3 regions of the Stenotrophomonas sp. YJH_SMC_138 genome follow, and region 3 is predicted to be linked to each of the others. Evidence: predicted binding sites of a transcription regulator. Region 3 holds the regulator's gene; each other region holds the start of a gene.

Region 1 (10,474 bases), on a different contig from region 3:
TGGCGCGCCCAAGAATCCCGGTTTCAAGCAGGCCTGGAAGGCGCTGTCGTTCGGTGACCGCCTGAAGATCAACCTGAACTTCTTCGCGTTGTTCTTCGGTGCGATCTACCTGTTGATCCTGGGCATGTGGCGCAAGGCGCTGGTGGTCATCGGCATCAACATCGCGCTGGCCATCGTCAGCATGTTCCTTCCCGACGTCGTCGGGCGCATGCTGTTCATCGCGATGAATCTGCTGGTCGCCTCCAGCACCAACTACAGCTACTACCTGGAGAAGGTGGAAGGTCGCGCCAGCTGGAACCCGTTTGAAGGAATGTTCTAAGCCATCAGACCGGCGCAGGGATGCGCGGCAAGGACGCAACCGACGCCCGGCCCCCGCCGGGCGTCTTCATTTGCGCGATCAGGCCGCGCGGCGTGCCACGGCCGCCGGCTCGGCCTGCAGGCGGAAGCGCGACACCGCCACCGCCAGCTGCTCGGCCTGCTCCTCCATCGCGCGCGCGGCGGCACTGGCTTCCTCCACCAGCGCGGCGTTCTGCTGGGTGGTTTCGTCCATCTGCACCACAGTCTGGTTGACCTGCTCGATGCCGGCCGATTGTTCGCGCGACGCGGCCGAGATCTCGGCCATGATCTCGTTGACCCGACCGACCTGACCGACGATGTCCTGCATGGTGCGCCCCGCGCCGTGCACCAGCTGCGCACCGGCACCGACCTGGGCCACCGAGGCGTCGATCAGCTCCTTGATCTCCTTCGCAGCACCCGCCGAACGCTGCGCCAACGCGCGCACTTCACTGGCAACCACGGCGAAGCCACGGCCCTGCTCACCGGCGCGCGCCGCTTCCACTGCTGCGTTCAACGCCAGGATGTTGGTCTGGAACGCAATCCCATCGATCACCGAGATGATCTCGGCGATGCGCTGCGAAGACGCCTCGATCTGCTCCATGGTGTGCACCACCTGGCTGACCACCTGGCCGCCTTCGCTGGCCACGCCCGCCGCGGAACCGGCCAGCGCGTTGGCCTGCAGCGCGTGGTCGGCGTTCTGGCGCACGGTGGAGGTCAGTTCTTCCATCGACGCGGCGGTTTCTTCCAGGTTGGCAGCCTGCTGTTCGGTACGGCGCGACAGGTCGCTGTTGCCGGCAGCGATCTCACCGGCGGCCAGGCGGATGCTGGCTGCCGACTGCTGGATCTGGCCGACGATCTGGGTCAGGTGCTGCACGGTGCTGTTGGCATCGTCGCGCATCACCGCAAATACCCCATGGAAGTCACCCTGCATGCGGGTACTGAGGTCACCGGCGGCGATCGCGCGCAGCAGCGTCGACAGTGCGGCCAGGTTGTGGTCGCTGACTTCCATCATGGTGTTGAGGGTCTCCACCATGCGGCGGAAATCGTGGTCGAAGCGCAGTGCATCACCGCGCACGGCGAAGTCACCGGCGGCGGCCGCAGCGGCAAGCTGCTGGATCTGCTCGTTGATCGCGGCCAGGTTGCGCTTGGTGGTCGCCATCGCAGCGGTGAACACCGCCTTCTCGCCCGGCAGCGCCTCCATGTCCACGCTGAGGTCGCCGACGGCATAGCGCTGCATCACTTCAACCAGGCGCTGGGTGACCGCGTTGCTGGAGGCCACCAGCTGGTTGCTGTCGGCCACCATGCGGCCGTACTCGCCCGGGAACGCCGCGGCATCCATGCGGTAGCTGAGTTCACCGGCATCGTGGCGGCGCGCCATTTCGGCCTGCGCAGCCATCACCGCCTGCAGCTGGCCGCGCATGCCCTGCATCGCGTCCAGCAGGCGCCCCACTTCGTCGTTGCTGCGCGCTGGCAGGGTGCTGTCCAGCTTGCCAGCGGCGACGTCACCGGCCACGCGCACCGCTTCGGCCAGCGGGCGGATCGCCAGGCGGCGCAGCAGTACGTAGACACCGGCGCTGAGGGTCAGCGCGGCGATCACGCCGACCAGCAGGGTCAGCCACAGCAGCTGGCGCGCTTCGGCCACGATCACCGCATGCGGCATCACCACGCCCAGCGCGAAGCGCTGCGGGGCATCGCCCACGCGCAGCGGCACATACACGCGCACGTTGCCGGCCGCATCGGGGCTGAAGGCCTCGAAGGGGCGGTCGGCGGCGATCTCGGCCAGCATGCTGCGGGTCAGTGCGTCGTTGCGAGGCTTGCCGATTTCGGCGGCATTGGCCGAGGCCAGCACCACGCCCTTCGGCGACAGCAGTTCGACGCGGCCGGCCCCCATCGGCTGCAGCGTGGCCAGGTGCTTCTGCAACGCTGCCAGCGAGAAGTCGACGGTGAACACACCGAGGAACCTGTCGTTCTCGATGATCGGCGTGCTCAGCGTACTCATCAGCACCTGCTGCCCGGCGATGTCATAGGCATACGGTTCGCTCACTTTCGGCAGCTTGTCGCGGCTGGGCACCATGTACCAGTCACCGGAACCGCTGGCGGTCTCGGTGTAATCGGTCATCACCGACTGCTGCGGCTTGCCCTCCTGCCAGGCCCAGTAGCTCATGTAGCGGCCGGTGGCATCGTGCGCCTCGGTGTTGACGAACTCGGCATCCTTGCCGTCGAAGGCATCGGGCTCCCACATGGTGCTCTTGCCCAGCCATTCGGGATGGGCGCGCAGCTGCTCGCCCAGCACCGCCGCCAGGCTGGCGCGGTCGGGCACGTCACCACGGGCGCGCTGGGCCAGCACGCCTTCAACCATGGCATCGTTGCTGGCAAAGGCGGTGCCCAGATCGGCCGCCACCTGGCGCGCCTCAGCGGTCGCCTCGCTGGTCATGGTCTGGCGCGAGGCGCTGATCAGGCTGGCGCTGGCCTGTCGGTAGATCAGGAACGCGGTCACGCCGAAGCACAGCAGCGCGATCGCGGCGGTGCCCAGCATCAGCTTGTGGGCGATGCTGCCCGGGCGGCGGGCAGCGGCGGAACGGGAAGAAGGCATGGGAGGGTCCGCAAGGCAGTTCAGGACGACCGGCACCACGAAGGCACCGCGCAGGCGCGCGATCCGTCGCGCAGGCCACCGGCCGCCGGGCGGGCCCGGCGCTGGAAGCGCACCGGGTTAGCGGCCGCCCGCCAACGAGGTTGAGGCGACCGGCCTGCACATTCCTGAATCTGCTCAGGGTCGGGTCAGCCACCCGTCCGTCGCGATGGCCTCACTCGGCCACGCGGTCCTTGATCCACTGCGCGCGCGGCAGTACCTCGATGCTGCCGACGGCATACTGCTGCAGCACGTCATCCGGCCCGAAGCACGGTTGCCAGCCCAGCTCACTGCGCAGGCGGGCACTGTCGTAGACACGGTCGATGCTCAATGGCAGCGGCCAGCCACGGCGTTCGAACTCGGCCAGCAGCTGCGGCGCGCGACGGGCCAGCACGCTGCGCGGGTGGGTGGCCAGTTCCAGGCAGTCCTCGCGCCGGAACGGCGTCGGTGCGCAGGCGAGATAGCGGGCGAATCGGGCGCCTTCGTCGAGCAGCAGTGCAGCGTGTGCGCTGGCCACATCGCGGGCGTCGATGCCGCGATGCAGGCGGAACATCGCCATGCGCTCGGGCGGTTCCGGGAAGCACCGGCCCATGCGCAGCACGCGAACGCTGAAGCCCGGCGTGGCGGCAGCTTCAGCCAGGGTCTCGGCCTGCAACTTGGTGCGGTGGTAGATCGTGCGCGGCAGCGGCTCGGTGTCTTCATCGATCCAACGGCAGCCACCGGCTACCACGGCATGGCCGTACAGCGCGGTGGTGCTGGTCAGCACGAAACGCCGTGCGCCGGCTTCGCGTGCGGCCTGCAGCAGGTGCGCGGTTGCCTCCACGTTGATCTGCTGGAATACCGCGTCCGGCACCAGGCCGACATGCGGAGCATGCAGGGCCGCGGTATGGATGACCGCGTCCACGCCCTGCACCGCACGCGTGACCGCCTGGCGATCGGTGACATCGGCAATGATGCGCGTGGTGGCGAACGGGCTGCGGTCCAGCCCCACCACTTCGTGGGCGGCCGCCAACGCACCGAAGATCGCGCGCCCGATGCGCCCGGAACTGCCGGTCAACAGAATCTTCATTGAGTCCATTCACTCGAAGCGCCCGGGAACTACCGGGATGCTTCGATTCTAGGCATGCATTCGCGCATCTGCGATAGGACAGCCATGCAATCGTGCGTTCATCTTGACGACTTCGCAGGCGCCAGCAGTTGCCGCGCGATGAACAGCGGATCGTCGCCGCCGGCCACATCAGGCCTCACGCCGGTGCCTTCCCAGTTGCCGCCGGTGCGCAGATTGATCGGTTGCCGGTCGGGAATGCTGATCTGATAGCCATCGGGCAGCAACACAGGATCACCAAACATATGCGCGGCACCGCCACTGCGCGTGCCGACAATGCGCGCGCGGCCCAGGGCCTGCAGCGAATAGGCGACGAACTCGGCCGCCGAACCGGTACGCCGGTCGATCAGCACCACCAGCGGCTTCAGGTACACGGGCAGGCTGGCAGGCGGCAGCGGTACCGGCGTGCGCCGGCCACGCTGGTCCAGCTGCTGCACCGCGCCGATCTTCGCGTCCAGCAGCGTGCGCACCAGCTGGTCGGCACTTGCATCGTCGCCTCCCCCGTTCTGGCGCAGATCCAGCACCAGGCCATCGGTGTCGGCCAGCAGCGTGAAGGCCGCAGCGAACTTCGGCCGCGCCAGATCCAGCGGGTAAAAAGTACTCAACCGCAGGTAGCCAATGTTGCCTTCCAGCACCCGCACCTCGCGCACACCGGCACCATTGCTGCGGGCATCGGCACGCCAGGCCATCAACCAGTCGTCCTGGCCGGCAGCTGCATCCACGCGCTCAACGTGGAAGTGGCCATCGAACATGTCCAGGTCCTGGTTCAGGCGTGCGCTGAACGCAGCAGGATCCGAACAGCTGTCCGCATAGCGCTGCTGCGCCGACCAGCTGCGCAGGGCATCGGCGATGCGGGCGGCCTCCGCCTCGTCCAGGTACTGCGCCTGCACGGCGCTGGCGGCCGCCTGCAGCACCGCATCCTGCGCCGGGCAGGCCGTCGCCAGCAGCGCGCCGAGCATCCAGGAGACCGCCATCATCCACCCCGCATTGAGGATATATAAGCGCTTATATATCATCCCACTCATGGATCTCCAACACGCCACGCTGGGTACCCTGCTGCGCGCACTGCTGGACCAGCTGGACCCGGCCGTCGAGCAGGCCTACCGGCACCTGCAACTGGACTACCGGCCGCGCTACACGCCGGTGCTGCGCACGCTGATGGCGCAGGGCCCCTGCCGGATCAAGGACCTCGCGCTGGCCTGCGGGCTCAGCCATTCGGCGCTCAGCCAGACCGTGGCGGCGATGGTGCGCGATGGTTGGCTGCACACTGCCAATGGTGACGACGGGCGCGAACGCATCCTGCAGTTGAGCCCGCGCGCGCAGCGCGCGATGCCTGTGCTGCAGGCGCAATGGCAGGCCACCGCAGTGGCGGCACGCAGCCTCGATGCCGATCTGGGGCAGTCGTTGGAGCAGGTGCTGCGCAAAGCACTGGTGGCGCTCGAACAACGGCCCTTCGCACAGCGCCTGCAGGACGCCCGCCGGCGCTGAGGCGTTACTGCTCTGCAGCCATCTCGATCTCGCTGAGGAATGTCCAACTGCCGTTGGCCACGCGCAGCTCCAGCGTGCGGCATTGCGCAGCCAGGGGGGCTGCATTGCCGAGCACGTACTCCTCTTCGGTCGAGCCCATCACGCCGGACTGAGTGAAGGGTGCCGACAGCGTGCCGATGGTTACGGCGGCAGTTCCGGGCTCGGCGCACATCACCTCCACCGAAGTCGGCGTGACGATGCCCCAGGCCGGGCGGGTCATCGTATGCAGGCCGATCCAGTCCACCCGTCGGCGCTGGCCCAGATCGATGGTGATGCTGACGTTGCCGTGCACGCCTACCCAGCCCGCGTCCATCGGATTGCGCGGGTCGCCTACCCGGCGGTCGAACAGCTCATGGCCGCTGCCGTCGGGATAGCTGGTCGCCGGCGCCACGCTGTAGTGATAGGTGGTCTGCACCGGATCGACGATGTACGAGGCACCCAACCCGTACAACCCGCGATAGGTGTTCATCATCCGCGGCGCCTCGCCGTAGCCCTGGCCGGGGCCAACCACTTCGGACATGTGGTACTGGTTGAGCCAGGCAACGCGCTTGCCAGCCGAACGCGCGCTCCACAATTGCTGGTTGATGCGCTGCACCGACGCCGACCGGTATGCACCGGACAGGCCGTTACCGGTATCAAGGAACAGCGGGCTGCCATGGTTGAACAGCTCGATGTCGGCCCACACAGCGCTGGCGCCCAGCTGCGCCGACAACGCCTGGTAGTACTGCTCGGTGGAATAGCCCGGTCGATCCCACTGGAACAGTTTCGCGTGCGACGCCGCGCCGATGCCGTCCTGCCAGATCTGCACGTCGACCCCCGTGGCAGAGCGGAACCGTAGCGCAGCACTGGCCACGCTGGCCGGGTCGACGCTGGAGGATGCCAGATAGGGCGCCACCATCACCGGCCTGGACGGCGTCGCCGCTTTCAGTGTGGCAACGATTGAACGATAGAACGACGCACGCTCGGCCGGTACCTGCGCGGGCTCATCGGTGATGTACCAGCCGGCGAATGCCGGATGCATCGCGTACTGCTGGGCCAGCTGCGCCATCGACTGCGCTGCGTCCTGCGCCACCGCTGCAGCGTTCGAGCCCTGCCAGAACGCCGCACACTGGCCCGAACTGTAGGTGGTGCCGACCACGACCTTCATCCCACGCGCTGCGGCCGCGTCCAGCACCGTGCCCAGCTTGGCCGGGAAGCCGGCGATCCATTCGAAATCCTGCGCGCTGCTGGCGCAGCCCACGCCGGCACGGGTGGCGCGGGTCTGGCCGATGATGAGCGTGTCGTTGCCCAGGTCCCGCAGTTCGTCGAGGAACAGCGGCAGCTGTGCCGCTGGCAGCTGCTCATCGGTGGCCGAGTAACCGAAGTGAACGAAACTGCCGCTCAGCAGCGCAGTGTCCGCATGGGCCGGTGCAGCGCAGGCCAGCAGTACAAGCCATCCGAATCTGTTCACGGCGTCCTTTCCTGTCTGGGCGGTCATCCGCCATGCCGGTCCATCCTAGCCAAGCGGCGCTCATCGCGCAGCGACGTAGTTGCGCCGTGAAAGCCGGTGCGGCGTGGCGTGAGGGCAGCACCGCCGGTGCGGACACTGCCTTATCCGGGCACACGCAAGGATGAGCTCCCCTTCCATGCACCGGGAGCCTTCACATGGCTGACCAGCATCACGGCACCTCCCATCGCGGCTTCGCTTCGATGGACCGGGACAAGCAGCGCGCGATTGCCGCAAAGGGTGGACGCGCCGCGCATGCGTCCGGCAATGCACATGAGTTCAGCCCGGCCGAGGCACGCGTGGCAGGCCGCAAGGGCGGCGAGGCGATCAGCCGCAATCGCCAGCACATGGCAGCGATCGGCCGCGAAGGCGGGCACGCGCGCCATGCCAATGCACGGCAACAGCGGCAGCACGCGGCCGAACCCGCGCCGACGAAGGAAGGGCCGCAACGCCAGCAGGGCTGACCGCAGCGTGCTCAGGCGCGCCTGCACTGGCGGTACAGGGCGAGCGCCGCCAACAGGGCCAGCACGCCCGCGACAGCCATCGCCCAGCCGAAACCGCTGGCCATCGCGTCGCGGTACCAGGCCAGTATCTGCGTCCCCGGCAGCAGTGAAGACGGCTGCAGGATCAGCGTGCGCGCCTGTGCGGCCACTGCGGGCTGCCCTGCCGCCTGCGCTGTCGCAGTGAACTGGCGTACCGCGCGCAGGCCCATCAGGCTGCCCAGCAGCGCGATGCCCAGGCTCATGCCCGCCTGGCGCAACGCGTTCATCGTGGCCGACGCAATGCCGGCACGCTCGGCCGGTACGCATGACATCACCGCCATGCCGGTCGCAGGTACCGCCAGTCCCATGCCAGTGCCGAGCAGCATCAGCAGTGCGCTGGCCTGGCCGTGCGCTGTAGTCGGTTCGAACGTGGCAATCGCACACAGCGCCATGCCTGTCATTGCATAGCCCGTCACCAGCGCGGCATGCAGCCCGAACCACGCCGCCAGACGGCCGAACAGCAGCGACACCACCGCCATCAGCACGAACTGCGGTACCAGCTGCGCACCGGCCTGCGCGGCCCCGTGTCCCTGCGCCTGCTGGAAGAACAGCGACAGGAAGAACAGGCTCGCATAAGCGGTGAATCCAAGCACGAACGAGGCCAGGTTGAGCATGCCGAAACCCGGCTTCGCCAACAGGTCCAGCGGCAGCAGCGGCCGCGCCACGCGGCGCTCGACCCACGCAAACAGCGCCAGGCCGGATGCTGCGATGCCGAGCGCCAGCAGGGTCGAAGGTGCCAGCAGGCCGTGCTCGCCGATCGCGATCAGGCCGTAACTGAGTGCACCCAGCGCGACGATGCTGAGCAGCTGCCCGGCCGGGTCCAGCGCGGCGTGCTGCGGATGCCGTCGCTCAGGAATGCCCCAGGCCCCCAGCGCGAGTGCAAGCAGGCCCAGCGGCAGGTTGATCAGGAAGATGCTGGGCCAACCTGCGTGCTGCACCAGTTCGCCTCCCAGCAGCGGCCCCAGCACCAGCGCCAGCGCGCTGAACGCCGACCAGCCCCCGATCGCGCGTGCACGCTGGCGCGGATCAGGGAACGCATGGCTGAGGATCGGCATCGCACTCGGGATCAGCAGGGCGCCGGCCACCCCCTGCACCGCCCGCCCTGCCACCAGTGCGGAAAGACTGCCTGCGCAGGCACACAGCAGCGAGCCCACGGTGAAGGTCGCCACGCTGAGCAGCCACATGCGGCGGTGGCCATAGCGGTCACCCAGCGGCCCCGCCGACAGCATCACTGCGGACAGGGCGATGGCATAGGCGTTGATCACCCACTGCAGCCCGGCCATGTCGGTGTGCAGTGCCTGCTGCAGCGTCGGCAGCGCGACGTTGACGATGCTGATGTCCAGCGAGGCGAGGAAGGTGCCCAGGTAGGCCGCCAGCACCAGGGCCGGCCGTCGGAAGCGTTGCATGTGCGGATGCCGGGAGGGAGCGTGCGCGCATCGTAGTTTGCTGACTGACCGTCAGTCAATGACCGGCGGTCAGTCATTGCCGGGGGAAGCTAGAATGGCGACCGTCGCACCCGGACCCCGCCCCATGCAGATTCCCGCAGTCGCCAGGCCCCGCACCAAACCCGCTGAAACCCGCCAGGAAGAGCTGATGGACGCCGCGCAGGCGCTGTTCCTGTCACAGGGCGTGGAAGCGACCACCATCAGTGACATCGTGGCCGCCGCCGACGTGGCCAAGGGCACGTTCTATACCTACTTCGCCTCGCGCACCGAGATCCTGCAGGCGCTGGCGCAGCGCTACACGCTGCAGTTCATGGCCGAGGTCGACCATGCCGTTCAGCAGCAGCCTGCCCACGATGGCGTGGCGCGACTGTGCGCCTGGATCCGCGCCAACATCGAGACCTATGTGCGCACGCACGCACTGCACGACGTCGTCTACGCCAACCATCACCACCACCAGCGCGGCAATGCCGAGCGCAACGCCATCCAGCAGCAGCTGCTCGACATCCTCGAGGCGGGCACCCGTGCAGGCCTGTGGCAGCTGCCGGCACCGCAGATCACGGCCTCGCTGATCTATGCCGGCGTACATGGCGCCACCGATGACCTGATCGCTGCGCCCACGCAGGACGCCGACACCTTCATTGCGGCGGTGGTGGCCGATTGCCTGCGCATGGTCGGCGTGTCGCCGGCGCCGAAGCGTGGCGGCACCCGTCGCTGAAGCGCCCGCCGTCGCTCAGGCGTGGGCGAGGATGTTCAACAGCCGGCCGAACGGGTCGCGGACGAAGAAGCGCCGCACGCCCCAGGGCTCGTCGGCCGGGCCATAGTCCAGCGCGATGCCAGCCGCGTGCATGCGTTCCAGCACCTCCTGCAGGTTGTCCACTTCGATAGACAGGTCCGGCACCGGTGCGCCGGAACCCCCTTCGCTGGCGAAGCTGACCTGCGCCAGCGCACTGCCCTGCCCGCCATGGGTGACGATCCAGCCATGATCCATCACCACCGGCATGCCGAGCAGCTCGCCATAGAATGCAGCGGCACGGGCGGGATCAGACGTGGCGATGTTGGCGACGACACGCATGACGGCCATGTTCCACTCCACCAGGAAGAATGCGCCGAGAGTGCCCGACCCTGCGCACAAACAGAAGAGCCCCGTCATGGACGGGGCCCGTCATCAGCCGATCATGGCTGGGCTTACACCGCGCCGCAGCGCTCCATGACGCATCGATCGTATTCGTACTGGCATTCCATGGCATCACCCCCACCGGCTACACACGCCTGGTAGGCCTTCCAGCAGGGAAAATCGCAGGGCTGGACCGGTCCGGCCACGGCCACCGACCCACTGCAGGCCAACGCGAACACAGCACCGGCGATCACTTTCCTGAAAGTACGCATCGACATCACTCCTTGATA
Region 2 (10,474 bases), on a different contig from region 3:
TCGGCGACAACCTGAAGGACTTGCTGCTGGCCGCACCGGCCGGCCCGAAGACTGTGCTGGGCCTGGACCCTGGCATCCGTACCGGCTGCAAGATCGCCGTGGTCGATGCCACCGGCAAGCTGGTCGCCACCGACACCATCTACCCGCATGAGCCACGTCGCCAGTGGGACCAGTCGGTGCAGACGATCAAGCAGCTGTGCGCCAAGCACAACGTGGAGCTGATCGCGATCGGCAATGGCACCGCCAGCCGCGAAACCGACAAGCTGGCCGGCGAAGCGATCAAGGCTGCCGCCAACCCGAAGCTGCAGAAGGTCGTGGTCAGCGAGGCGGGCGCCTCGGTGTACTCGGCCTCCGAGTTCGCGGCCAAGGAGTTCCCGGGGCTGGACGTGTCGCTGCGTGGCGCGGTATCGATCGCTCGTCGCCTGCAGGACCCGCTGGCCGAACTGGTCAAGATCGAACCCAAGGCGATCGGTGTCGGCCAGTACCAGCACGACGTGGACCAGTACCGCCTGGCGCGGGCGCTGGACGCGCGCGTGGAGGACTGCGTGAACGCGGTCGGCGTGTATGTCAACACCGCCTCGGCCGCGCTGCTGTCCCGGGTGTCCGGCCTGTCGGCCACGGTGGCCGAGAACATCGTGCGCCATCGCGACGACAACGGCCCGTTCAAGCGCCGCAAGGACCTGCTGAAGGTCGCGCGCCTGGGCGAGAAGACCTTCGAGCAGTGCGCCGGCTTCCTGCGCATCGCCGATGGCGACCAGCCGCTGGACGCCTCGGCGGTACACCCCGAAGCCTATCCGGTGGTTGAGCGCATCGTGGCCAGCACCGCGCGCCCGATCAAGGCGCTGATCGGTGACGGCAGCTTCCTGCGTGGCCTGAAGGCAGAACAGTTCACCGACGACACCTTTGGCGTCCCGACCGTGCGCGACATCCTGAAGGAACTGGAAAAGCCGGGCCGCGACCCGCGCCCGGAGTTCAAGGCGGCGCGCTTCGCCGAGGGCGTCGAGGACATCAAGGACCTGCGCGAGGGCATGGTGCTGGAGGGCGTGGTCAGCAACGTGGCCGCCTTCGGGGCCTTTGTCGATATCGGCGTGCACCAGGACGGCCTGATCCACATCTCGGCGCTCGCCGATACCTTCGTGAAGGACCCGCGCGACGTGGTCAAGGCCGGTGACATCGTCAAGGTGAAGGTGCTGGAGGTGGACGTGGCGCGCAAGCGCATCGCCCTGACCCGGCGCCTGGACGATACCCCGGGCCAGGCCACCAGCCGCCCGGGCCAGCGCGATGAGCGGGGCCAGGGCCAAGGGCCGCGCCGTGACGCTGGCGGCCAGAACCGTGGACCGAACCGCGGCCAGGGCGCTGGCGGCCGTCCGGCCCAGTCTGCGCCGCCGGCCAACAATGCCCTGGCCGAGGCCTTTGCCCGGGCCAAGCGCAGCTGAGGATCGTGCCCCCCGTCACGGTTGATCCGGGGTGGGGGACTTGTCGGTTTTCCCCGTGATTGCGCACACTTGCGCCTGAGGGGGGCGTTTGGCCTCCCCGCTGTCGCTGGGGAGGACCATGACGCCAGCACGACCCGCCGTCTTCGTTGCAGGCCGCAGTGCTTCGCTGCGGTCGGCGCCTGCCCGTGCCGGCAGGGGACCGGAGTGATGCCGGGCCAGGGCACCCACGGCAATGGACTGCTGGAGCGCCGCCTGCAGGCGTTGGCTGAAGAGCGTCGCCGGCTGGCGATGATCATCGACGGTACCGCTGCGGGTACCTGGGAATGGAACGTGCAGACCGGCGAGATGCGGGTCAATGCGCGCTGGGCCGAGATTGTCGGTTATCGCCTGGATGAGCTGGAACCGATCTGCCAGAAGACGTTCCTGAAGCTGGTCCATCCCGATGACATTGCGCTGTCCGATGCAGCGCTGGACGACCATTTCGAAGGGCGCAGCGACAACTACGCCTGCCTGCTGCGCATGCGCCACAGGAACGGCCAGTGGATCTGGATCCAGGACCGTGGCCGGGTCTTTGAATGGGACGGGCAGGGCAAGCCGCTGTGGATGGCCGGTGCCCATGCCGATGTCACCGAACTGCAGCAGGCAAGGCAGGACGCGGCCGAGACCCGGCAGCGCCTGCAGGCCGTGGTCGATGCGTCCGATGAGGTGGCGGTGATCGCCACCGATACCGATGGGACCATCACCCTGTTCAACACGGGGGCGGAGCGCCTGCTGGGCTACAGCGCGGCGGAGGTGGTCGGCCAGCGCCGGCTCGACGCCTTCCACGATCCAGCCGAACTGAAAGCGTGGTTGCAGCCGCTGGCTGATGCTGATGGCAATCTTCCCGGCGTGTTCGAGGCGCTGAGCGCGCGTGCCGACGGGCAGACCTACTCGCGGCAGTGGACGCTGCTGCGCAAGGATGGCCAGTCACGCCAGGTACGCCTGTCGATCAGCCGCATGGAGAGTGCCGATGGAACGCGCATCGGCTACGTCGGCATGGCCATCGACATTACCGAGATCCTGCAGGCACGCGCCGAAGCACGACTTTCGGCAGAGAAGTTCGCTGGCGCGTTCACCTCCGCCGCACTGGGCATGGCACTGGTGTCGCTGGAAGGACGCTGGCTGGATGTCAACGACGCGCTGTGCCGGATACTGGGCTACCCCCGAGAAGAGCTGCTGCAGGTCGATTTCCAGCGCCTGACCCATCCCGATGACCTGCAGACCGACCTGGCTCTGGTACAGGACCTGTTGGCCGGGCGACGCAGCCACTATCACCTGGAAAAGCGCTACCTCGACCGCGACGGCCGCATCATCTGGGCGCGGCTGTCGGTGTCGCTGGTGCGCAACGAGCATGGCGAACCGCTGCATTTCGTGTCGCAGATCCAGGACATCACCGCCCAACGCAGCAGCGAGCAGCGCCTGTTCGAGAGTGAACAACGCAGCCGAATCACGCTGGATGCGGTGGCCGACCTGGTGCTCAGCGTCAGCCTTGATGGCCGCATCGACTACGCCAACGCGGCTGCGGTGCGCATCCTGGCCGGTGATGGCGCCTTGTCGCTGGCCGGGCACAAGGTGCAGGACGTGCTGGCGCTGACCACCGAGTACGCGCCCGGCTCGGTACTGGATGTGACGGTGCTGCTGGACCCGGAGAGCAACGCGGTGGACCTGCACGCCGACCTGCTGCTGCGCCTGGGCACGGCAACGGTGCCGGTGGACCTGACCCGCGCCTGGCTGCGCGATGACGAAGGCCACGTGCGCGGCGCGGTGTGGGTGCTGCGCGACGACACCCAGCAGCGGGCACGCCAGCGCGAAGCCCGCCACCTGGCCGAGATCGATCCGCTCACCGAACTGAGCAACCGCCGCGGTTTCGAGGTACACCTGCAGCAGGCGATCACCCGCGTGGAGCGCACCGGCCAGGCTGCCTCGCTGATGTACATCGATCTGGACCGCTTCAAGCCGGTCAACGACACCTGGGGCCATCTGGCCGGCGATGCCGTGCTGTGGGCGGTGGCCAGCGTGCTGCGCCATGGCGTGCGCGATTCGGACGTGGTGGCGCGGTTGGGCGGTGACGAATTCGCGGTCATCCTGTCCGGTTGTACGCCGCGGCGTGCGGCCCGCATCGGGGGCGAGCTGCTGCACACCCTGGCCGCGCTGTCCATTCCGTGGGACCAGGACCGGCTGCGGATCGGTGCCAGCATCGGTATCGCGCCGCTGGCCGGCGGCATGAGCGTGGACCAGGCGGTGGCTGCGGCCGATGCCCAGTGCTACCGGGCCAAGGCGATGGGGCGCAACAACGTGCAGGTGCAGGGCGAGTTGTCCCAGCTTCCGGGTGACGATCCCGACGCCGCGGAGGACTGATCTCAGCCTGTGAGAGGACGCGCGCGAATACTGCGCGCACTCCACTCACGCAGGTAACCTCCATGAATGCCTGGAACCCGGTTGCGGTACGCAAGTTCATTCCGGCCCTGATCGGCTGGTGCCTGGCGCTGGCCGCCTGTCTACGCGCCGAACAGCTGCGCGGCGACCTGCACGCACGGGCGTTGTTGCCCGTGTTGCAGCAAGGTGCGGTCGCGCTGCTGGTCCTGAGCCTGTCCTGCACGGTTGCGGCCTGCCTGTTGCTGTGGCGGCATGGCCGCAGCGATCATGTGCATCCCGCTGCAGGCACTACACCCGCACGGCATCCATCAGCAGGAACCGGCACGGCGCACACTGGAAGGCATTGATCTGTGGCACCAGGCGCTGGAAGTGTTCGCTGGCACAGTGCAGGTCGAGCGCGGCGCGGTCGGGCCACAGCTCGATGAAGATGAAGTGGCCCGGATCCTTCTGGTCGACGAACAGTTCATAGCCGAGGCAGAGCGGCTCGCGCAGCGTGCACGCGACCAGCTCCCGGTACAGGGGAAGCACGGTGTCCACCGCATCGGGATGGATGAAATCCTCGGCGATCACTTTCAGCATGTCGGCACCTGCGAATCGGGCCTTGCAGGATAGCGCCGGCGCATGGCCGGCACCTGTTCCCGTCAACGCAATACCGTGTCCGCACTGACCAGCCGCACGTCATGCATCTGATTGAGGTAGGCCTCGTAGTAGCCCTTGTGCGAGGCACCCACGATGGCCAGCATGCGTCTGCCAGGATGCTGGCTCAGCACGTCGCGGATGTTGGCGACCATGCGCAGGTTGCGGGTTTCCCAGTAACCGACGTACATCCGGCCGAACGCCTTGGAGGACGGCTCGACGAGCGTCGCGCCGAAGTCGCTCTGGTAGGCGGCCATCGCCGCCGCCGGGCTGTTGTAGTCCCGATACAGCGCCATGACGCCGCCGGGCTTGTCCAGATCGGCCACGAGGCGTTCATCGGCCTCCCGCCGCGCGCGCGAGTGCGTATTGTTCCAGGCACCGGTGATGGCCGCGCTGGCCGCCGCTTCATCCTCGGCGGGCGTGGGCGAATCGGCCGTGTGGTCGTCCACGGCCCACAGGCGTTCCTGCCCGAGGCGGGCGGCGACCTCGGCGGCGATCAGGTGGGTTTCATTGCGGCGAACCAGGCCTTTTTCGAGGATCTCGACCAGGGCAGGTGTCAGTCCATCACCGCCTTTGCGCTCGGACGCAGGCAGGCGCAGCCACTGCACCTGCGCCGAGCCGCGTTCACCCGCTGCCAGGAACAATGCTGCGAGCCGACGACGCTGGGCGGGCGTCGGCTCGTCCGGCCAGGTCGCAAGCAGGTGCTCGGCCTGGGTGTTCGCCGTAGGCACGTCCAGTCCGGTCGCAGCCTGCGCAGCGGTGGTGTCGAAGCAGTAGGTGGCCACGCTCTCCGCATAGCGTGCCGGGTAGCGACGCATGAAATCGCACTGCAGGCCTGACAGGTCTTCGGTGGCGATCAGCTCGGGCTTCCAGGCGACCAGTCGCTGCAGCAACGGTTCAAGCAAGGCGGGCTGGAAGGACTTGGGCAGGCCGGACAAGTGGGGGGTGCCCAGTACCAGCACTTCGTTCGGGCGCCCGGCAGGCGGGCCCTTCAGCTGGTCGGGATGGAAGCTGGGGCGGTAGGTGGCGTCGGCAGCGAAGGCGCCGCTGCTGCACAGGCCCAGGATGAGGAAACTGGCCAGGCGTGGGAACATGCGATCTCCGTGTCAGTGAGCGTCCTGCGGTTCGCTGCATGCTGGCCAGTTTCATCTGCCATCGGATCTCCCGTTGGTCATGCAAACCTTTTCCGCTTGAACTGCATCCGCGTGCCGGGCAAGGCTATGCCCAGTGACGGCGACAACGCGCGACATATGCCCTGACGACACCCGGTGCCGAGCAGAACCTGCCCAGCCGGCACCTGGCGAAACCGCTCGGCGGTGCCCCTGTCGCGCGTGAGCAGAATGTGAAGTGCATCGCGATTGTCTACCGCATCCCTGCAGCAGCATCTGAAGATGCGACGGACGTCGCGGAATCCGGCTAAAGCCACCGATCGCATCGCCGATATTCCCTCTGGATCCCGCTCAAGTCGCCCGCTGCAGGACCCCAGGCTGCCCCGACGGGCGGCCCGCGCTGTGTGTTCCGCCGCTCCCTATGCCGATCGCACCCGCACCAGACGTTCTTGCCAGCCGCTCGAGGGGTGCCTGCCGGTACCTGTAGTCCCAAGCAACTGAAGTTGCCGCCGGGCATCCCGCCCGTCGGGTCGCAACCGCTTACCGGACACCGAGGATCAGACAATGCTCATTCCAGGCTTTACGGCGGGCGCGCAGGCGCCGGCCGAGCTGCATACCCGTTGGTCGCCGTGGCGCGCCCTGCTGGGCGCGCTGGCACCGCAGCACCGCAGCGGCGTCGAGGCGGCGGCCGATGGCCGTGCCGAGCTGGAGGCGCAGGTCGCGGCGCTGCACCGGGTCCAGGCGGTCATCGAGTTCGCCCTCGATGGCACCATCCTGCAGGCCAACGAGAACTTCCTGCAGGCGATGGGTTACCGGCTGGAAGAGATCCAGGGCAAGCATCATTCCCTGTTCGTCGACCCCGAGCAGGCGCGCAGCGCCGGATACCGTGACTTCTGGGCGCGGCTGGGTCGTGGCGAATATGACGCGGGCCAGTACCGGCGTTTTGGCAAGAACCAGCGCGAGATCTGGATCCAGGCCTCGTACAACCCGGTGCTGGACCGGCAGGGGCGTCCGTACAAGGTGGTCAAGTTCGCCACTGACATCACTGCGCAGAAGCTGCAGGCGGCCGACTCGGCCGGCCAGCTGGCGGCGATCGACAAGTCGCAGGCGGTGATCGAGTTCAGCATGGATGGCCGCATCCTGTCGGCCAACGACAACTTCCTGGCTGCCACCGGTTACAGCCTGGATGATGTGCGTGGCCAGCACCACTCGCTGTTCGTCGAACCTGAGTATCGCAGCAGTGCCGAGTATCGGCAGTTCTGGGAAAAGCTCGGCCGTGGCGAATATGATGCCGGCCAGTACCGGCGCCTCGGCAAGGGCGGACGCGAGGTCTGGATCCAGGCGTCCTACAACCCGATCCTGGACCTCAACGGGAAGCCGTTCAAGGTGGTCAAGTACGCCACCGACATCACCGCGCAGGTGCATGAGAACCAGGCCATGCAGCGTGCCGTGGCGCAGACCCGTGAAGTGGTGGCGGCCGCCAAGGAGGGCGACCTGACCCGGCGCGTGGCCACCGCCGACAAGAACGGGCCGATCGCCGAGCTGTGCGAAGGGGTGAATTCGCTGGTCGAGGCGATGGCCGCGATCATCGGCCAGATCAAGTTCGCCGCTGACACCATCGCCGTCGGTGCCACCGAGATCGCGCAGGGCAACAGCGATCTGTCGCAGCGCACCGAGCAGCAGGCAGCGTCGCTGGAGGAGACCGCGGTGTCGATGAAGGGCCTGGCCGAGACCGTGCAGCGCACCGCGACCAACGCACGGCAGGCCAGTCAGCTGGCTGGTGGTGCCGCCGATGTCGCCGCGCGCGGCGGTAACGTAGTGCACGAAGTGGTGGAAACCATGGCGGTGATCAACGCGTCCTCGCGCCGCATCGTCGACATCATCGGCGTGATCGACGGCATCGCCTTCCAGACCAACATCCTTGCCCTGAACGCCGCGGTGGAAGCCGCGCGTGCGGGCGAACACGGGCGTGGCTTCGCCGTGGTCGCCACCGAGATCCGGGAACTGTCGCAGCGCTCGGCCAGTGCCGCCAAGGAGATCAAGCAGCTGATCGATGCGTCGGTGGCCAATGTCGGTGCCGGTACCGCGCAGGTTGAGAGCGCCGGCCGCACCATGGACGAGATCGTGGTCAACGTGCGCCGGGTCAGCGACCTGATGTCCGAGATCAGCACGGCCGCGCAGCAGCAGAGCGACGACATCCAGCAGATGAACCATGCCGTCGATCTGATCGACCAGGGCACCCAGCAGAACGCCGCGCTGGTCGAGGAAGCTTCGGCCGCGGCGCGCAGCATGGAAGAACAGTCGGCGCAGCTGCTGCAGACGGTGGCCAGCTTCCGCGTGCAGGGTGGGGCGGGGCACCTGCATGGTGCGGCGGTGCTGCGCGCGGTCTAGGCGCGGCGGTCGGCGTGTTGTTCCCCGGCCTCGACGGCCGGGGCGGCGTGCACGCAGTTGCGGCCGGCATGCTTGGCCCGGTACAGGGCCTGGTCGGCACGCTCGACCAGGCTGCGCGGGTCACCCTCATCATGCGCGGCCTGCCAGGCCACGCCGATGCTGATGGTCACGTGGGCCTGGGCGGCGGGCAGGGCGGCGGCTTCCACGGCGGCGCGCAGGCGCTCGCCCAGGCCCAGGGCGTGGCCGATGTCGGGCGCGGGCAGGGCGGCGATGAACTCCTCGCCGCCGTAGCGGGCCAGCAGATCATCACCGCGTTGCAGGCAGCCGTCGAGGATCGCGGCGACCGCCTGCAGGCGGCGATCACCTTCCGGATGCCCGTAGGTGTCGTTGAGTCGCTTGAAGTGGTCGATATCGATCATCAGCACCGCCAGCCCCACGCCTTGGCGACGGGCGCGGCCGTGCGCGCTGCCGAGCGCTTCATCGAAGTTGCGCCGGTTGCCGAGCCCGGTCAACGGATCGCGCCGGGCCAGCAGCGCCAGCTCGTCGCGCTCACGCTGGATCTGCACCTGGGTGAGCACGCTGCGCAGGGCATGGCCGAGCATGGCACCGATGAACCCCACGGTGGCCAGGGTCGGCTGCAGGCGTGCCACCAGCAGCGCCACCATCATCAGCAGCAACGGCAGCATCAGCGGCACGCCGGCATCGACGATGCGGCGGAGGTTGCGCGGCACAGCCACCGCCGGTGGGCGGTACGTGCTGCCGGCCAGCACTGCCAGCAGCACGAACAGCCCGCTGATCAGCAGGTCGCCCCAGCCACCATCGGGTACCTGCGGCTGCCAGGTATTGATGTAGAGCGCCATCAGGAAGTAGCCCAGCGCGTAGATCGTCAACGTGCGGAAGAAGTCGCGGCGGTCGGCATTGTCCTCGGCCAGGAAGCGGATCAGCGCGAAGCAGAACACCAGGCTGTTCTGCACGTTGCTCAGGGTGTGCAGGCATTGCGTCCACAATGCGGTGTTGAGGTGTGCCATCGCCCGCGTATGCACGAAGTACAGCAACCACAGCAGCGCGATGACCGTCAGGTCCACCGCACGGATACAGCGGTTGCCGCCGCCTGGGCTGGCGGCCACGTAGGTCAGCGGAATCCGGTAGAACACATACAGGATCAGCGACGAGGCGGTCATCTGCGCAGGGCTGAGGCCGGCCACATTGCGATACAGCAGGGCCAGCAGGGCCAGCGAGAACAGGCCGACGGCAGCGCCCAGCGTTCGCCACTTGCAGGCCGCCTGGCTGTCGCGCGCGCGTCGCACGCAGGCCAGAGCGGCCAGAAGGGGGGCGGTGATCAGCATCAGGTAGGAGCCAACCGGGTCCTGCGGGCCGATCAAGGCAATGACGAGCGCGTGCGTGACCATGAAAAACAGTGCCGCACGCAACGTCATGCATTCCCCCGCCCCCAGATCCGGCTGGGATCACGATAGGCAGAAGTAGGTGAGGCTGGCAAGAAAAGTGTGCGCTAGTGCTATTCGCAACCTTGTCGGCTGTCACATTTTCGTTTCAGCGGGGTGACACGACGGCGTTGACGTGGGCGTACGTCCAGACGTCGCGGGGCTGCCCCCGCACGTGGCGATGGGCGCGCAGTATGTCGGCAAGCGTGGGAGGGGCATGCTGGGGCATCCTCGCCAGTGTCGGCGCTCCGGTCCGGGAAATGCAAAAGGCCAGGTCATGGACCTGGCCTTTGATGCAGTGGTGCCGGTGAAAGGACTCGAACCTTCATGGGGTCACCCCCGGCTGATTTTGAGTCAGCTGCGTATACCATTCCGCCACACCGGCAGGCAGCGTGCGAGTGTAACCGAGGTCGGCAGGAGATGCCTAGTAGGAGAGCCTATCAGGGCGGTTCCTGTCGGCATTGGCCCCTTGGTAGCTATACTCCCGACGTGCAATTGCCTCCAGGAGCGGTAGCTGATGACAGTGTTGCAGGACCTGAGGGTGCTGGTGGTCGAGAACGACGAGATGAGTGCGGCCCTGCTGCAGATGCAGCTGGTGCATGCCGGTGCGACTGTGGTCGGGCTTGCCGCGAGTGTGTCCGAGGCCCTGCGGCTGCTGGAGCAGAGCACTCCTGACGTGGCCCTGCTGGATTACCGGCTGGCCCGCAACGAGACCAGTGAGCCAGTGGCTGCAGCGCTTTCGGCGCGTGGCATTCCGTTCGTGCTGGCCACCGGGATGCTGGCCGAGCAGCTGCCTGCGCCGATGCTGGCCGGCCTGTTGCTGGTCAAGCCGTACCTGTCGGCCGATCTGTCGCGGGCGCTGGCGCGTGCGGTGGGACGCTCCAGCGCCAAGGCCTGAGCCGCTCGCCACGCACCGGCAGGGGGAAGCTGCGGGGGCTGAATCCTCACGTCTGCGATGCGCGGCGGCAATCCCTGATCCAGGAGCCCTGCCCACGCGCGGTTTTTCATTCGCGTCCGGCGCTCAGCCCGCTTCCTCGTACACGTA
Region 3 (10,474 bases):
ACACACTGACCCGATCATCACGTTCTACTGCTTGCCATGCATTTGTTTCTGTAGAGCCGAGCCCATGCTCGGCTGCCGCTCCTGCCGGAGGCAGCCGAGCATGGGCTCGGCTCTACAGAGGCGCAATTTCACGTATTGCCGCTTGAAGTCCCCCCCGGTCTGCGCGTTAGAGTGAATGCGCGGCAACCGGGGGGATGCCGCACATGGCCGGCGTCGTGCGTCGGCCTGCCTCATGCATGCCCCACCGTGGTTTCCGTCGACAGGCAGGTCCGGGAGACTGACGAATGCTGGTAGGCACGTACAACCCGTGGCTGGTGGCGATCTCGCTGCTGGTCGCCGTGATGGCTTCATACACCGCGCTGGCGATGGCCGGGCGCACGGTGACCGCACCGGGCAGGGGCGCGGCCTGGTGGTGGCGGCTGGGCGGCGGCTTCGCCATGGGCCTGGGCATCTGGTCGATGCATTTCATCGGCATGCTGGCTTTCGACCTGCCCATTCCATTGGGCTACGACCTTCCCATCACCCTGCTCTCGCTTGCGCTTGCCATCGCCTCATCGGTGTTCGCGCTGTGGCTGGTCTCGCTGCGCACCCTGCCCCACCCGCGATTGGCGGTGGGCGCCCTGCTGATGGGCACCGGCATCGCCGGCATGCATTACGTTGGCATGGCTGCAATGCGCATGCAGCCGGGCATCGACTACGACCCGGGTTGGCTGCTGTTCTCGCTGATGGTGGCGGTGGCTGCCTCCTGGACCGCGCTGTACGTGGCGTTCCGGCTGCGCGCCCAGCGCACCCGCATCGGTGATCGACTGGCGGCGGCGGGCCTGCTCGGCCTGGCCATCGTCGGCATGCATTACACCGGCATGGCCGCTGCGCGCTTCCCGGAAGGCAGCGTCTGCGGCGCGGCGGTCGGCGATGGCCTGCAGAACGAGTGGCTGGCGATGCTGGTGGTAGTGCTGACCGTGGCGATCCTGGCCGTGGTGCTGGTGGTCTCATGGCTGGACCAGCGCGTGGAAGCGCAACTGCTGCGGCTGCGCAATTCGATGCTGAGCACCTCGTTGACCGACGCGCAGCAGGAACTGACCCAGGCCGCGCTGCACGATCCGCTCACCCGCCTGCCCAACCGCCTGCTGCTGCAGCGGCGCATCGTGCAGGCACTGGCCGAGGCCGAACAGGGCGGCAACCGCTTCGCGGTGATGTTCATGGACCTGGACGGCTTCAAGCAGGTCAATGATGCCTATGGCCATCAGGCCGGTGATGCGCTGCTGGTGGCGGTGGCCGAACGCACCCGCCAGCTGCTGCGCCCGCACGATATGCTGGCACGGCTGGGCGGCGACGAGTTCGTGCTGGTGGTGCGCATCGAGCACGACGAGGACCTGCCGACCCTGGCCCGGCGCATCCTGCAGGCGGTGGGCAGCGGCCCGTTGCTGCCGGACAACGAACTGCAGGTGACCGCCAGCATCGGCGTGGCGATCTGCCCGGACCACGCCGCCAGCGAGCGCCAGCTGATGGCCTTCGCCGATGCGGCGATGTACCAGGCCAAGGAGTCCGGACGCAACGCCTTCGTGCTGTTCGCCGACTGGATGAACGACAGCGCCGAGCAGCAGTTCCGGCTGCTGGCCGACCTGCGCCGCGCCATCGGCAGCGAGCAGCTGTTCCTGCACTATCAGCCGAAGATCCGCGTGGCCACGCAGAAGGTGGCCGGCGCCGAAGCGCTGATCCGCTGGCGCCATCCGGAACACGGCCTGATTCCCCCCGACCGCTTCATCCGCCTGGCCGAGCGCAGCGGTGCGATCAACGAGATCGGGCGCTGGGCGCTGGACCAGGCCTGCCAGCAGCTGCGGCGCTGGCACGACGCCGGGCATGAAAGCTGGTCGATGTCGGTGAACCTGTCGCCGGTGCAGTTCAGTTCGCCGCACCTGCTGCAGGATGTGCGCGAGTTGATCGAGCGCCATGGCATTGCCCCGCGCCACCTGGTGCTGGAGATCACCGAAAGCACCGTCATGCGCGATACCGATACCAGCCTTCGCCTGCTGCAGGCGCTGTCGGCGCTGGGCGTGGGCATCTCCATCGATGATTTCGGAACCGGCTATTCCAGCCTGCTGTACCTGAAGCGGCTGCCGGCCACCGAGATCAAGATCGACCATGCGTTCGTGCGCGACCTGGAACACAGTGCCGAAGACGTGGTGATCGTCTCGGCGATCGTGGCGCTGGGCGATGCGCTGGACATGGACATCGTCGCCGAGGGCGTGGAGACCGCCGCGCAGCGCGCCTACCTGGAACGCCTGGGCTGCGACTTCCTGCAGGGATACCTGCTGGGCCGCCCGGTGGATGCGGCGCGCTTCATGCAGCTGCACGACCTGCCCCGGCCGCGGGTGGAACTGACACAGAGCCCGCCGCCGCAATACCCGCCCGGCTGACACCGGGCCACGCGCGCCCGCCATCACGGAACGATTCCTGCGGCACTCTCCTGTAGAGCCGAGCTCATGCCCGGCTGTGCTTCGCGCCTGGCCCCAACCGTAGCCGAGCGTGGGCTCGGCTCTACAGAACGGGCCGTCGGTAGATCCACGCCAGGCGTGGAACGGTTCTTGCACGCACCCCGGCACCCCCTGCCGCAGTGCCCGTGATGTCCGAGAACGAATCCGCCGGCGAAAAGACCGAACAACCGACCGAAAAACGCCTGCGCGATGCCCGTGAACAGGGCAACCTGCCGCGCTCGCGCGAACTTGGCACCGCCGCCGTGTTCGGCGCCGGCGTGCTGGCGGTGATGGCCATGAGCGGCTCGATCGGCCGTGGCGCCACGGCCTGGATGAAGCACGCGCTCAGCCCCGAACAGAGCCTGCGGCAGAACCCGAAGGAACTGTTCGGCCACTTCGGCGACCTGCTGCTGCAGTTCCTGCTGGTGATCGCACCGCTGGTGCTGGTCTGCCTGCTGGCCAGCTTCGTCGCCCCGCTGGTGATGGGCGGCCTGCGCTGGTCGCAGAAGGCGTTGCTGCCCGACATCAACCGCATGAACCCGATGAGCGGGCTCAAGCGCCTGTATGGCCCGGAGGCGATTGCCGAATTCACCAAATCGCTGCTGCGCGTGGCCTTCGTCGGCGTCGCCGCCGGGCTGGTGGTCTGGACCGGCTTCGACACCCTGCGCGGGCTGATCCACCACCCGCTGGAAACCGCCATCACCGATGGCCTGGGCTTCACCCTGCGCCTGCTGCTGGCCACCGCCGGCGCGATGCTGGTGCTGGCCGCCATCGATGCGCCGTACCAGCGCTGGAACTGGATGCGCAAGCTGAAGATGACCCGCGAGGAACTGCGCCGGGAAATGAAGGAAAGCGAGGGCAGCCCCGAGGTGAAGGGCCGCATCCGCCAGCTGCAGCAGCAGATGGCCAACCGCCGGATGATGGAGGCGGTGCCCACTGCCGACGTGGTGGTGGTCAACCCCACCCACTACGCGGTGGCCCTGAAGTACGAGGGCGGCGCCATGAACGCCCCCACCGTGGTCGCGCTGGGCGTGGACGAAACCGCCCTGCGCATCCGTGAAGTGGCCGACGGCAACAAGGTGGCGATCGTCTCCGCCCCGCCTTTGGCACGCGCCTTGTATCGGGAAGGCCAACTCGGAAAGGAAATCCCCGTGAGACTGTATTCGGCCGTCGCCCAGGTCCTGTCCTACGTCTACCAGCTGCGCGCCTGGCGCACTGGCCCGATGCCGGACGCCCCGCACATCCAGGTGGATGAATTCGGCAAGGGAGGCCGCCCGTGAGCGCCCAGCCCTCCGCCGGTTTCAACACCCGCCGCGCCCTGGAAATGATCCGCCAGGGCCTTGGCGCGCCGCTGATCGTGCTGGCCCTGCTGGCCATGGTCGTGGTGCCGCTGGCCGCGCCGGTGCTCGATGCGCTGTTCACCTTCAACATCGCCATCTCGCTGATGGTGCTGCTGGCGGTGGTCTACGTGAAGCGCCCGCTGGACTTCACCATCTTCCCGATCGTGCTGCTGATCACCACCATGCTGCGGCTGGCGCTGAACGTGGCCTCCACCCGTGTGATCCTGCTGAACGGCCAGAACGGCCATGATGCCGCGGGCAAGGTCATCGCCGCCTTCGGTGAATTCGTGATCGGCGGCAACTATGCGGTCGGCATCGTGGTGTTCGCGATCCTGACCATCATCAATTTCGTGGTCATTACCAAGGGTGCGGGCCGCGTTTCGGAAGTGACCGCGCGCTTCATCCTGGACGCGATGCCCGGCAAGCAGATGGCGATCGACGCCGACCTCAACGCCGGTTTGCTGACGCGTGAAGAAGCCAAGCTGCGCCGCGAGGAAGTGCGTGAGGAAGCCGACTTCTACGGTGCGATGGACGGCGCCAGCAAGTTCATCCGCGGCGATGCCATTGCCGGCATCCTGATCCTGTTCATCAACATGCTCGGCGGCCTGGCCGTGGGCGTGCTGCAGCATGGCATGCCGTTCGGCGAAGCCGCCGCCACCTACACCCTGCTGTCGATCGGTGACGGCCTGGTAGCGCAGCTGCCGGCCCTGCTGGTCTCCAGCGCCGTGGCCATGCTGGTCACCCGCGCCTCGCGCTCGCAGGACATGGCCCAGGCCATGACCGGCCAGGTGTTCGGCCAGTACCGTGCGCTGGCGATCACCGCCGGCATCATCGGCGTGGTCGGCCTGGTGCCGGGCATGCCCAACGTCGCTTTCCTGACGCTGGCCGCGATCCTCGGCTTCATCGCCTGGAAGCTGTACCGCAAGGGCAAGGCGCCGGCTGCCGATGCGGCAGGCGGTGGCACCGATGCCGCCGCACTCAACGCACTCGGCCGCCCGGCCGCACCGGCACCGACTGCCGAACTGAGCTGGGACGAACTGCGCCCGGTCGATCCGCTGGGCCTGGAGGTCGGCTACCGGCTGATCCCGCTGGTGGACAGCAACCAGGGCGGCGAACTGATGGCGCGCATCAAGGGCGTGCGCCGCAAGCTGACCCAGGATGTCGGCTTCCTGATCCCGTCGGTGCACATCCGCGACAACCTGGAACTGCCGGCCAACGGCTACCGCGTGCTGGTGCACGGCGTGCCGGTGGCCACCGCCGAGATCCACCCCGACCGCGAGCTGGCGCTGGACCCGGGCAGCGCGCTCGGTGCGCTGGAAGGCATCGCCGGCAAGGACCCCGCATTCGGCCTGGACGCCACCTGGATCCAGCCGCACCAGCGCGCCCAGGCCGAAACGCTGGGCTACACCGTGGTCGATCCGGCGACCGTGGTCGCCACCCATCTGTCGCACCTGATCCGTGAGCACGCGCCGGAACTGCTCGGCCACGAAGAAGTGCAGCACCTGCTGGCCAACCTGGCCAAGAGCGCGCCCAAGCTCGTCGAAGATCTGACGCCGAAGGCGTTGCCGCTGTCGGCGGTGGTGCGCGTGCTGCAGAACCTGCTGGTCGAGCGCATTCCGATCCGTCAGCTGCGCAAGATCGCCGAGGCACTGGTCGAACATGCGCCCAGCAGCCAGGACCCGGCCGTGCTGACCGCCGCTGTTCGCACCGCACTGGGCCGCTTCATCGTGCAGGAGATCGCCGGAATGTCGGCGGAGCTGCCGGTATTCACCCTCAACCCGCAATTGGAACGTGTCTTGCAGGAGTCCACGCAGGGCAACGGCGCCGCGCTGGAACCCGGACTCGCTGAGCGACTGCACCAGAGCCTGGCCGAATGTGTCAGCAAGCAGGAAGCCCGCAACGAGCCCGCGGTCGTGCTGGTACCTGGCCCGGTGCGCGCCGCGCTGGCCCGCCTGGTCCGCCACAGCGTTCCGTCGCTGTCGGTCCTGGCCTACAGCGAGGTGCCGGAGGACAAGCGCCTGAAGCTGGTCGGAACGATCAGCTGACGCCGCCCTGCGATGCGCCAGAAAACAGACACCACTTTCGAACCAACGCAACAGACAGATACCAAGGGGAACCCGCACCGTGCAGACCACCGACCACCCGAGTTCTCCGACCGCCACCCCGCCGTCTTCGCCCCGTGACCACAGCATGAAAATCAAACGATTCGTCGCCGCCGACATGCGCTCGGCCATGAACCTGGTGCGCAAGGAACATGGTCCTGACGCCGTGATCCTGTCCAACCGCCGGATCGAGGAAGGCATCGAGATCGTCGCCGCCGCCAACTACGACGAGAGCGCCGTGCAGCGTGCACTGGAAGCCTCGCGCCGTGACGTTGCACCGCCGCCGGCACCCAAGCCGCGCACCGCCGCCGACGCGGTGATCGCCGCCGTCACCCGCCGCCGCAGCAGCTCCCCGGCGCCGGAACCGGTAGCGGCCACCACCTCGGCAGTGGCCGCCCTCGCCCGCGCCGCCGTCGGTGCCACCGGCCGCACTCTGGACAGCGCCGACGAGATCGTGCCGACCCGGGGCAGCACGGGCTTCGCCGCCACCCTGGCCCGCGCCGCCGTCAACGAACCGGCACCGCCGGACCAGATCTTCGCCCCGTTCGCCGAGGCCATCGTTGCACCGGCCGCCACCGTGCCGGCCAACCGCGCGCGCTTCCAGATCGACCCGCCGCACGAGGCGCATCACGAAAGCGTGGCCCCGGCCGTGCAGCCGCCGCCGCTGCCGACCGCTGCCGTGATCGACGCGCAGCCCGGGATCGCCGCCAGCGAACCGGCAGCGGTCGAAGCCGCCGTCGAAGCCAGCCCGGCCCCCATGCTGGCCCCGGCACCGACGCTGACCGTGGTTGCCCAGGACGACGCCGAGATCCGCCAGCTGCGCCAGGAAGTGGCCGGCATGCGCCAGGTGATCGAGCGCGAGATGAACCGCTTCACCGACGAGCGCCTGCGTGGCAGCCCGGTGCGCGCCACCGCGCTGGACCTGATGGACGAGTACGGTTTCGACGCCGGGCTGGCCCGCGACGTGGCCATGCAGATCCCGCTGGAAACCGAAGCCCATCGTGGCCGCGGCCTGATGCTGGGGCTGATCTCGCGCAAGCTGCCGATCGCCCCGGTCGACCCGCTGGAGGAAGGCGGCGTGATCGCGCTGGTCGGCCCGACCGGCGCCGGCAAGACCACCACCATCGCCAAGCTGGCCTCGCGCTTCGCCGAGAAGCACGCCCCGCGTGACGTCGCCCTGGTCACCACCGACACCACCCGCATCGGCGCCCGTGAACAGCTGTATGGCTACGGCCGCCAGCTCGGCATCGCCGTGCACGAGGCCAACAGCGGCACCGACCTGGACCAGCTGCTGGAACGCTTGAAGGACTACAAGCTGGTGCTGATCGATACCGCCGGCCTGGGCCCGCGCGACCGTGCCCTGGCCGCCCAGCTGCAGTGGCTGCGCGCCGCGCGCCAGGTGCGCACCCTGCTGGTGCTGCCGGCCAACACCAGCTTCGGCGACATGGACGAGGTGGTGCGCCGCTTCGGTGCGGCCAACCTGCAGGGCCTGGTGCTGAGCAAGCTGGACGAGACCGGCCGCTTCGGCAACGCCCTGTCGGTGGCCGTGGACCACGCCCTGCCGATCACCTGGGTGACCGATGGCCAGGACGTCCCGGAGGACCTGCACCGGGCCAGTGCAGCCAATCTTGTACTTCGCCTTGAAGATTTGCGCCGAGCGGCCGATATGCCCTGCAACCCGGAGTTGAACCATGCCGTCGCGTGAGTACGCCAAGCTGACCAAGACCTTCCCGCTGTCGGCCACTCGCAGCGAGCCGCTCGGCCCTGTGCGCACCATCGCGGTGACCGGCGGCAAGGGCGGCGTGGGCAAGACGAATGTGTCCGCCAACCTGGCGGTGGCGCTGGCCGGCATGGGCAAGCGCACGCTGCTGCTGGACGCCGACCTCGGCCTGGCCAACATCGACGTGATCCTGGGCTTGAACCCCACCTTTACGCTGGCCGACCTGGTGGCCGGCCGCTGCTCGCTGGACGACGTCATCGTCGAAGGCCCGAACGGCGTGCTGGTGGTCCCGGCCGCTTCCGGCCGCCGGCACATGGCCGAGCTTGCCCCGGCCGAGCATGTCGGCCTGGTCAACGTGTTCTCCGAACTGGAACGCGAGCTGGACATCATGGTGGTCGATACCGCCGCCGGCATCACCGACGGCGTGCTGACCTTCTGCCAGGCCGCGCAGGACACCGTGGTGGTGGTCTGTGACGAACCGGCCTCGATCACCGACGCCTACGCACTGATCAAGGTGCTGTCGCGCGAGCGCGGCGTGGACCGCGTCCAGGTGGTGGCCAACATGGTGCGCGACCCGAACGAGGGCCGCGTGCTGTACGAGAAGCTGACCCGCGTCTGCGAGAAGTTCCTCGCCGATGTCTCGCTGAACTACCTGGGCTGCGTGCCGCAGGATGACTGGCTGCGCCTGTCGGTGCAGCGCCAGCAGCCGGTGGTGAAGGCCTATCCGTCCAGCCCGTCGGCGCTGGCGATCACCGAGATCGCACGCCGCACCGCGCGCTGGCAGGCACCGACCGAACCGCGCGGTGGCGTCGAGTTCTTCCTCGAACGCATCCTCAAGCAGCGTGGGGTGGCCGCATGAAAGGCGCAGCCCACCAGTACAGGGAAGTCCAGCGCTCGGCGGCCAACGAGGTCATCGCCCAGCATTCGGACCTGGTGCGACGCATCGCCCACCACCTGGCCGCGCGCCTGCCGGCCAGCGTCGAAGTCGATGATCTGATCCAGGCCGGCATGATGGGCCTGATCGAAGCCTCGCGCAGCTACGACGCCGACCAGGGCGCCTCGTTCGAGACCTATGCCTCGATCCGCATCCGCGGCTCGATGATCGACGAGATCCGCCGTGGCGACTGGGTGCCGCGCTCGGTGCACCGCCGTGCACGCGACGCCGCCGCCACCATCCGCCGCCTGGAACAGAGCACGGGCCGTGCCGCCAGCGCCACCGAAGTGGCCGCCGCGATGGAGATGCCGCTGCCCGAGTACCTGAGGCTGATGGAAGACGCCGCACGTGGACAGGTGCTGAGCCTGGAGTCGCGCATCGAAGACCAGGGCGAACTGGATACCGTCGCCCAGGGCGGCCCGACCCCGCAGCAGGTGCTGGAGCGCGGCGAGTTCGGTCGCGAGCTGGGCAAGGCCATCGGCCACCTGCCCGAGCGCGAACAGCTGGTGCTCTCGCTCTACTACGAGCAGGAGCTGAACCTGAAGGAGATCGGCGCGGTGCTCGGCGTGAGCGAGTCGCGGGTCTGCCAGATCCATGGCCAGGCCGTGCTGCGCCTGCGCGGCCGCCTGAAGATTTTCGAGGCCGTCGACGCCGGCCTGGAAGAATGAACATCCCCGAGGCGACTGCCCCCGGCCGCCCGGAATGAACAACAAAGGAACTCTGCTTTGAACAAGAACATGCGCATCCTCATCGTCGACGATTTCTCGACCATGCGTCGAATCGTCAAGAACCTGCTGGGCGATCTGGGCTTCACCAACACCGCCGAAGCCGAGGACGGGCATGCCGCGCTGTCGCTGCTTCAGAGCCAGCCCTTCGATTTCGTCGTCACCGACTGGAACATGCCGGTGATGACCGGCATCGAACTGCTCAAGGCGATCCGTGCCGACGCCAAGCTGATGACCCTGCCGGTGCTGATGGTCACCGCCGAAGCCAAGCGCGAGCAGATCATCGAAGCGGCCCAGAACGGCGTGAACGGCTACATCATCAAGCCCTTCACCGCGCAGACGCTGGAAGAGAAGCTGGGCAAGATCTTCGAACGCCTGGCGGCCAGCGCCTGATGGATACCACGGTCGACAAGAACGCCCTCGCCCTGCGCCTGCAGGAAGCCCTGGATGCCCTGGAGTCCGGTGACGAAGCCGCCTGGCGGCAACGCATCGACGGACTGGTCGCGCTGCGCACGCAGCCGATGATGAGCGGCCTCTCGCGGCTGGCCCGCGAGCTGGGGCAGGCCCTGGGCGAACTGCCGACCGTGCCCAGCGAGGCCGGCGAACTGGACGATGCGTGCGCACGCCTGGACCACGTGGTGGCGATGACCGAACAGGCTACCCACCGCACCCTGGACCTGGCCGAGGAATGCCGCAGCCTGACCGAGCAGCTGCGCGCCGAAGGCCTGCAGCCAGGCCAGGACGTGCAGCTCGAGCGCATCCGCCACAACCTGACCGAGATCGCCCTGACCCAGAGCTACCAGGACCTGACCGGGCAGATCATCCGTCGCGTGGTCGGCATCGTCCGCCGCGTGCATGAAGGCTTCGGCGCGCTCGGCCTGCCGCCGGAACAGCATCGCACCGACCCGGAACTGGCCGGGCCGGCACTGAAGGGACTGGACCGCCACGCGGTCTCGCAGAACGACGCCGACGACCTGTTGTCGGATCTGGGGCTGTAAGCATGAGCGCGGTATCCGACGACATCACTGCCGATTTCATCATCGAGGCACAGGAAATCCTGGATCGCCTCGGCGAACAGCTGGTGTCGCTGGAGCAGGCACCGCAGGACACCGAACAGCTCAACGCGGTGTTCCGGGGCTACCACACGCTCAAGGGCGGCGCGGGTTTCCTCGGTGTCAC

Evidence for each region. The regulator FliA, encoded in region 3, starts transcription of late flagellar genes. The targets are predictions, from matches to a motif close to TAAAGTTTNNCNNNCNNNGGCCGATAA.
Region 1: a site for FliA is predicted at 3,047-3,073, ahead of AC5P7I_RS03450 (methyl-accepting chemotaxis protein). Genes of this name have one in related genera too.
Region 2: a site for FliA is predicted at 5,905-5,931, ahead of AC5P7I_RS15700 (methyl-accepting chemotaxis protein). Genes of this name have one in related genera too.

Annotation. Positions count from the first base shown of each region.
Region 1 covers NZ_JCAFTB010000001.1:792,720-803,193, forward strand. Annotated here, with positions in the region: gene AC5P7I_RS03445 (DUF2628 domain-containing protein) at 1-319, shown strand, start outside; gene AC5P7I_RS03450 (methyl-accepting chemotaxis protein) at 398-2,929, opposite strand; gene AC5P7I_RS03455 (NAD-dependent epimerase/dehydratase family protein) at 3,141-4,034, opposite strand; gene AC5P7I_RS03460 (S41 family peptidase) at 4,133-5,044, opposite strand; gene AC5P7I_RS03465 (MarR family winged helix-turn-helix transcriptional regulator) at 5,094-5,558, shown strand; gene AC5P7I_RS03470 (DUF4434 domain-containing protein) at 5,563-7,047, opposite strand; gene AC5P7I_RS03475 (KGG domain-containing protein) at 7,242-7,547, shown strand; gene AC5P7I_RS03480 (MFS transporter) at 7,559-9,031, opposite strand; gene AC5P7I_RS03485 (TetR/AcrR family transcriptional regulator) at 9,156-9,785, shown strand; gene AC5P7I_RS03490 (VOC family protein) at 9,801-10,151, opposite strand; gene AC5P7I_RS03495 (hypothetical protein) at 10,256-10,456, opposite strand.
Region 2 covers NZ_JCAFTB010000007.1:165,957-176,430, reverse strand. Annotated here, with positions in the region: gene AC5P7I_RS15725 (Tex-like N-terminal domain-containing protein) at 1-1,436, shown strand, start outside; gene AC5P7I_RS15720 (PAS domain S-box protein) at 1,644-3,833, shown strand; gene AC5P7I_RS15715 (hypothetical protein) at 3,974-4,120, opposite strand; gene AC5P7I_RS15710 (putative quinol monooxygenase) at 4,140-4,430, opposite strand; gene AC5P7I_RS15705 (DUF5694 domain-containing protein) at 4,493-5,581, opposite strand; gene AC5P7I_RS15700 (methyl-accepting chemotaxis protein) at 6,161-7,987, shown strand; gene AC5P7I_RS15695 (GGDEF domain-containing protein) at 7,984-9,423, opposite strand; tRNA gene AC5P7I_RS15690 (tRNA-Leu) at 9,729-9,814, opposite strand; gene AC5P7I_RS15685 (response regulator) at 9,947-10,327, shown strand; gene AC5P7I_RS15680 (SOS response-associated peptidase family protein) at 10,451-10,474, opposite strand, start outside.
Region 3 covers NZ_JCAFTB010000014.1:19,874-30,347, forward strand. Annotated here, with positions in the region: gene fliR (flagellar biosynthetic protein FliR) at 1-9, shown strand, start outside; gene AC5P7I_RS20630 (putative bifunctional diguanylate cyclase/phosphodiesterase) at 285-2,417, shown strand; gene flhB (flagellar biosynthesis protein FlhB) at 2,624-3,754, shown strand; gene flhA (flagellar biosynthesis protein FlhA) at 3,799-5,859, shown strand; gene flhF (flagellar biosynthesis GTPase FlhF) at 6,005-7,621, shown strand; gene AC5P7I_RS20650 (MinD/ParA family ATP-binding protein) at 7,608-8,495, shown strand; gene AC5P7I_RS20655 (RNA polymerase sigma factor FliA) at 8,492-9,238, shown strand; gene cheY (chemotaxis response regulator CheY) at 9,296-9,688, shown strand; gene AC5P7I_RS20665 (protein phosphatase CheZ) at 9,688-10,293, shown strand; gene AC5P7I_RS20670 (chemotaxis protein CheA) at 10,296-10,474, shown strand, end outside.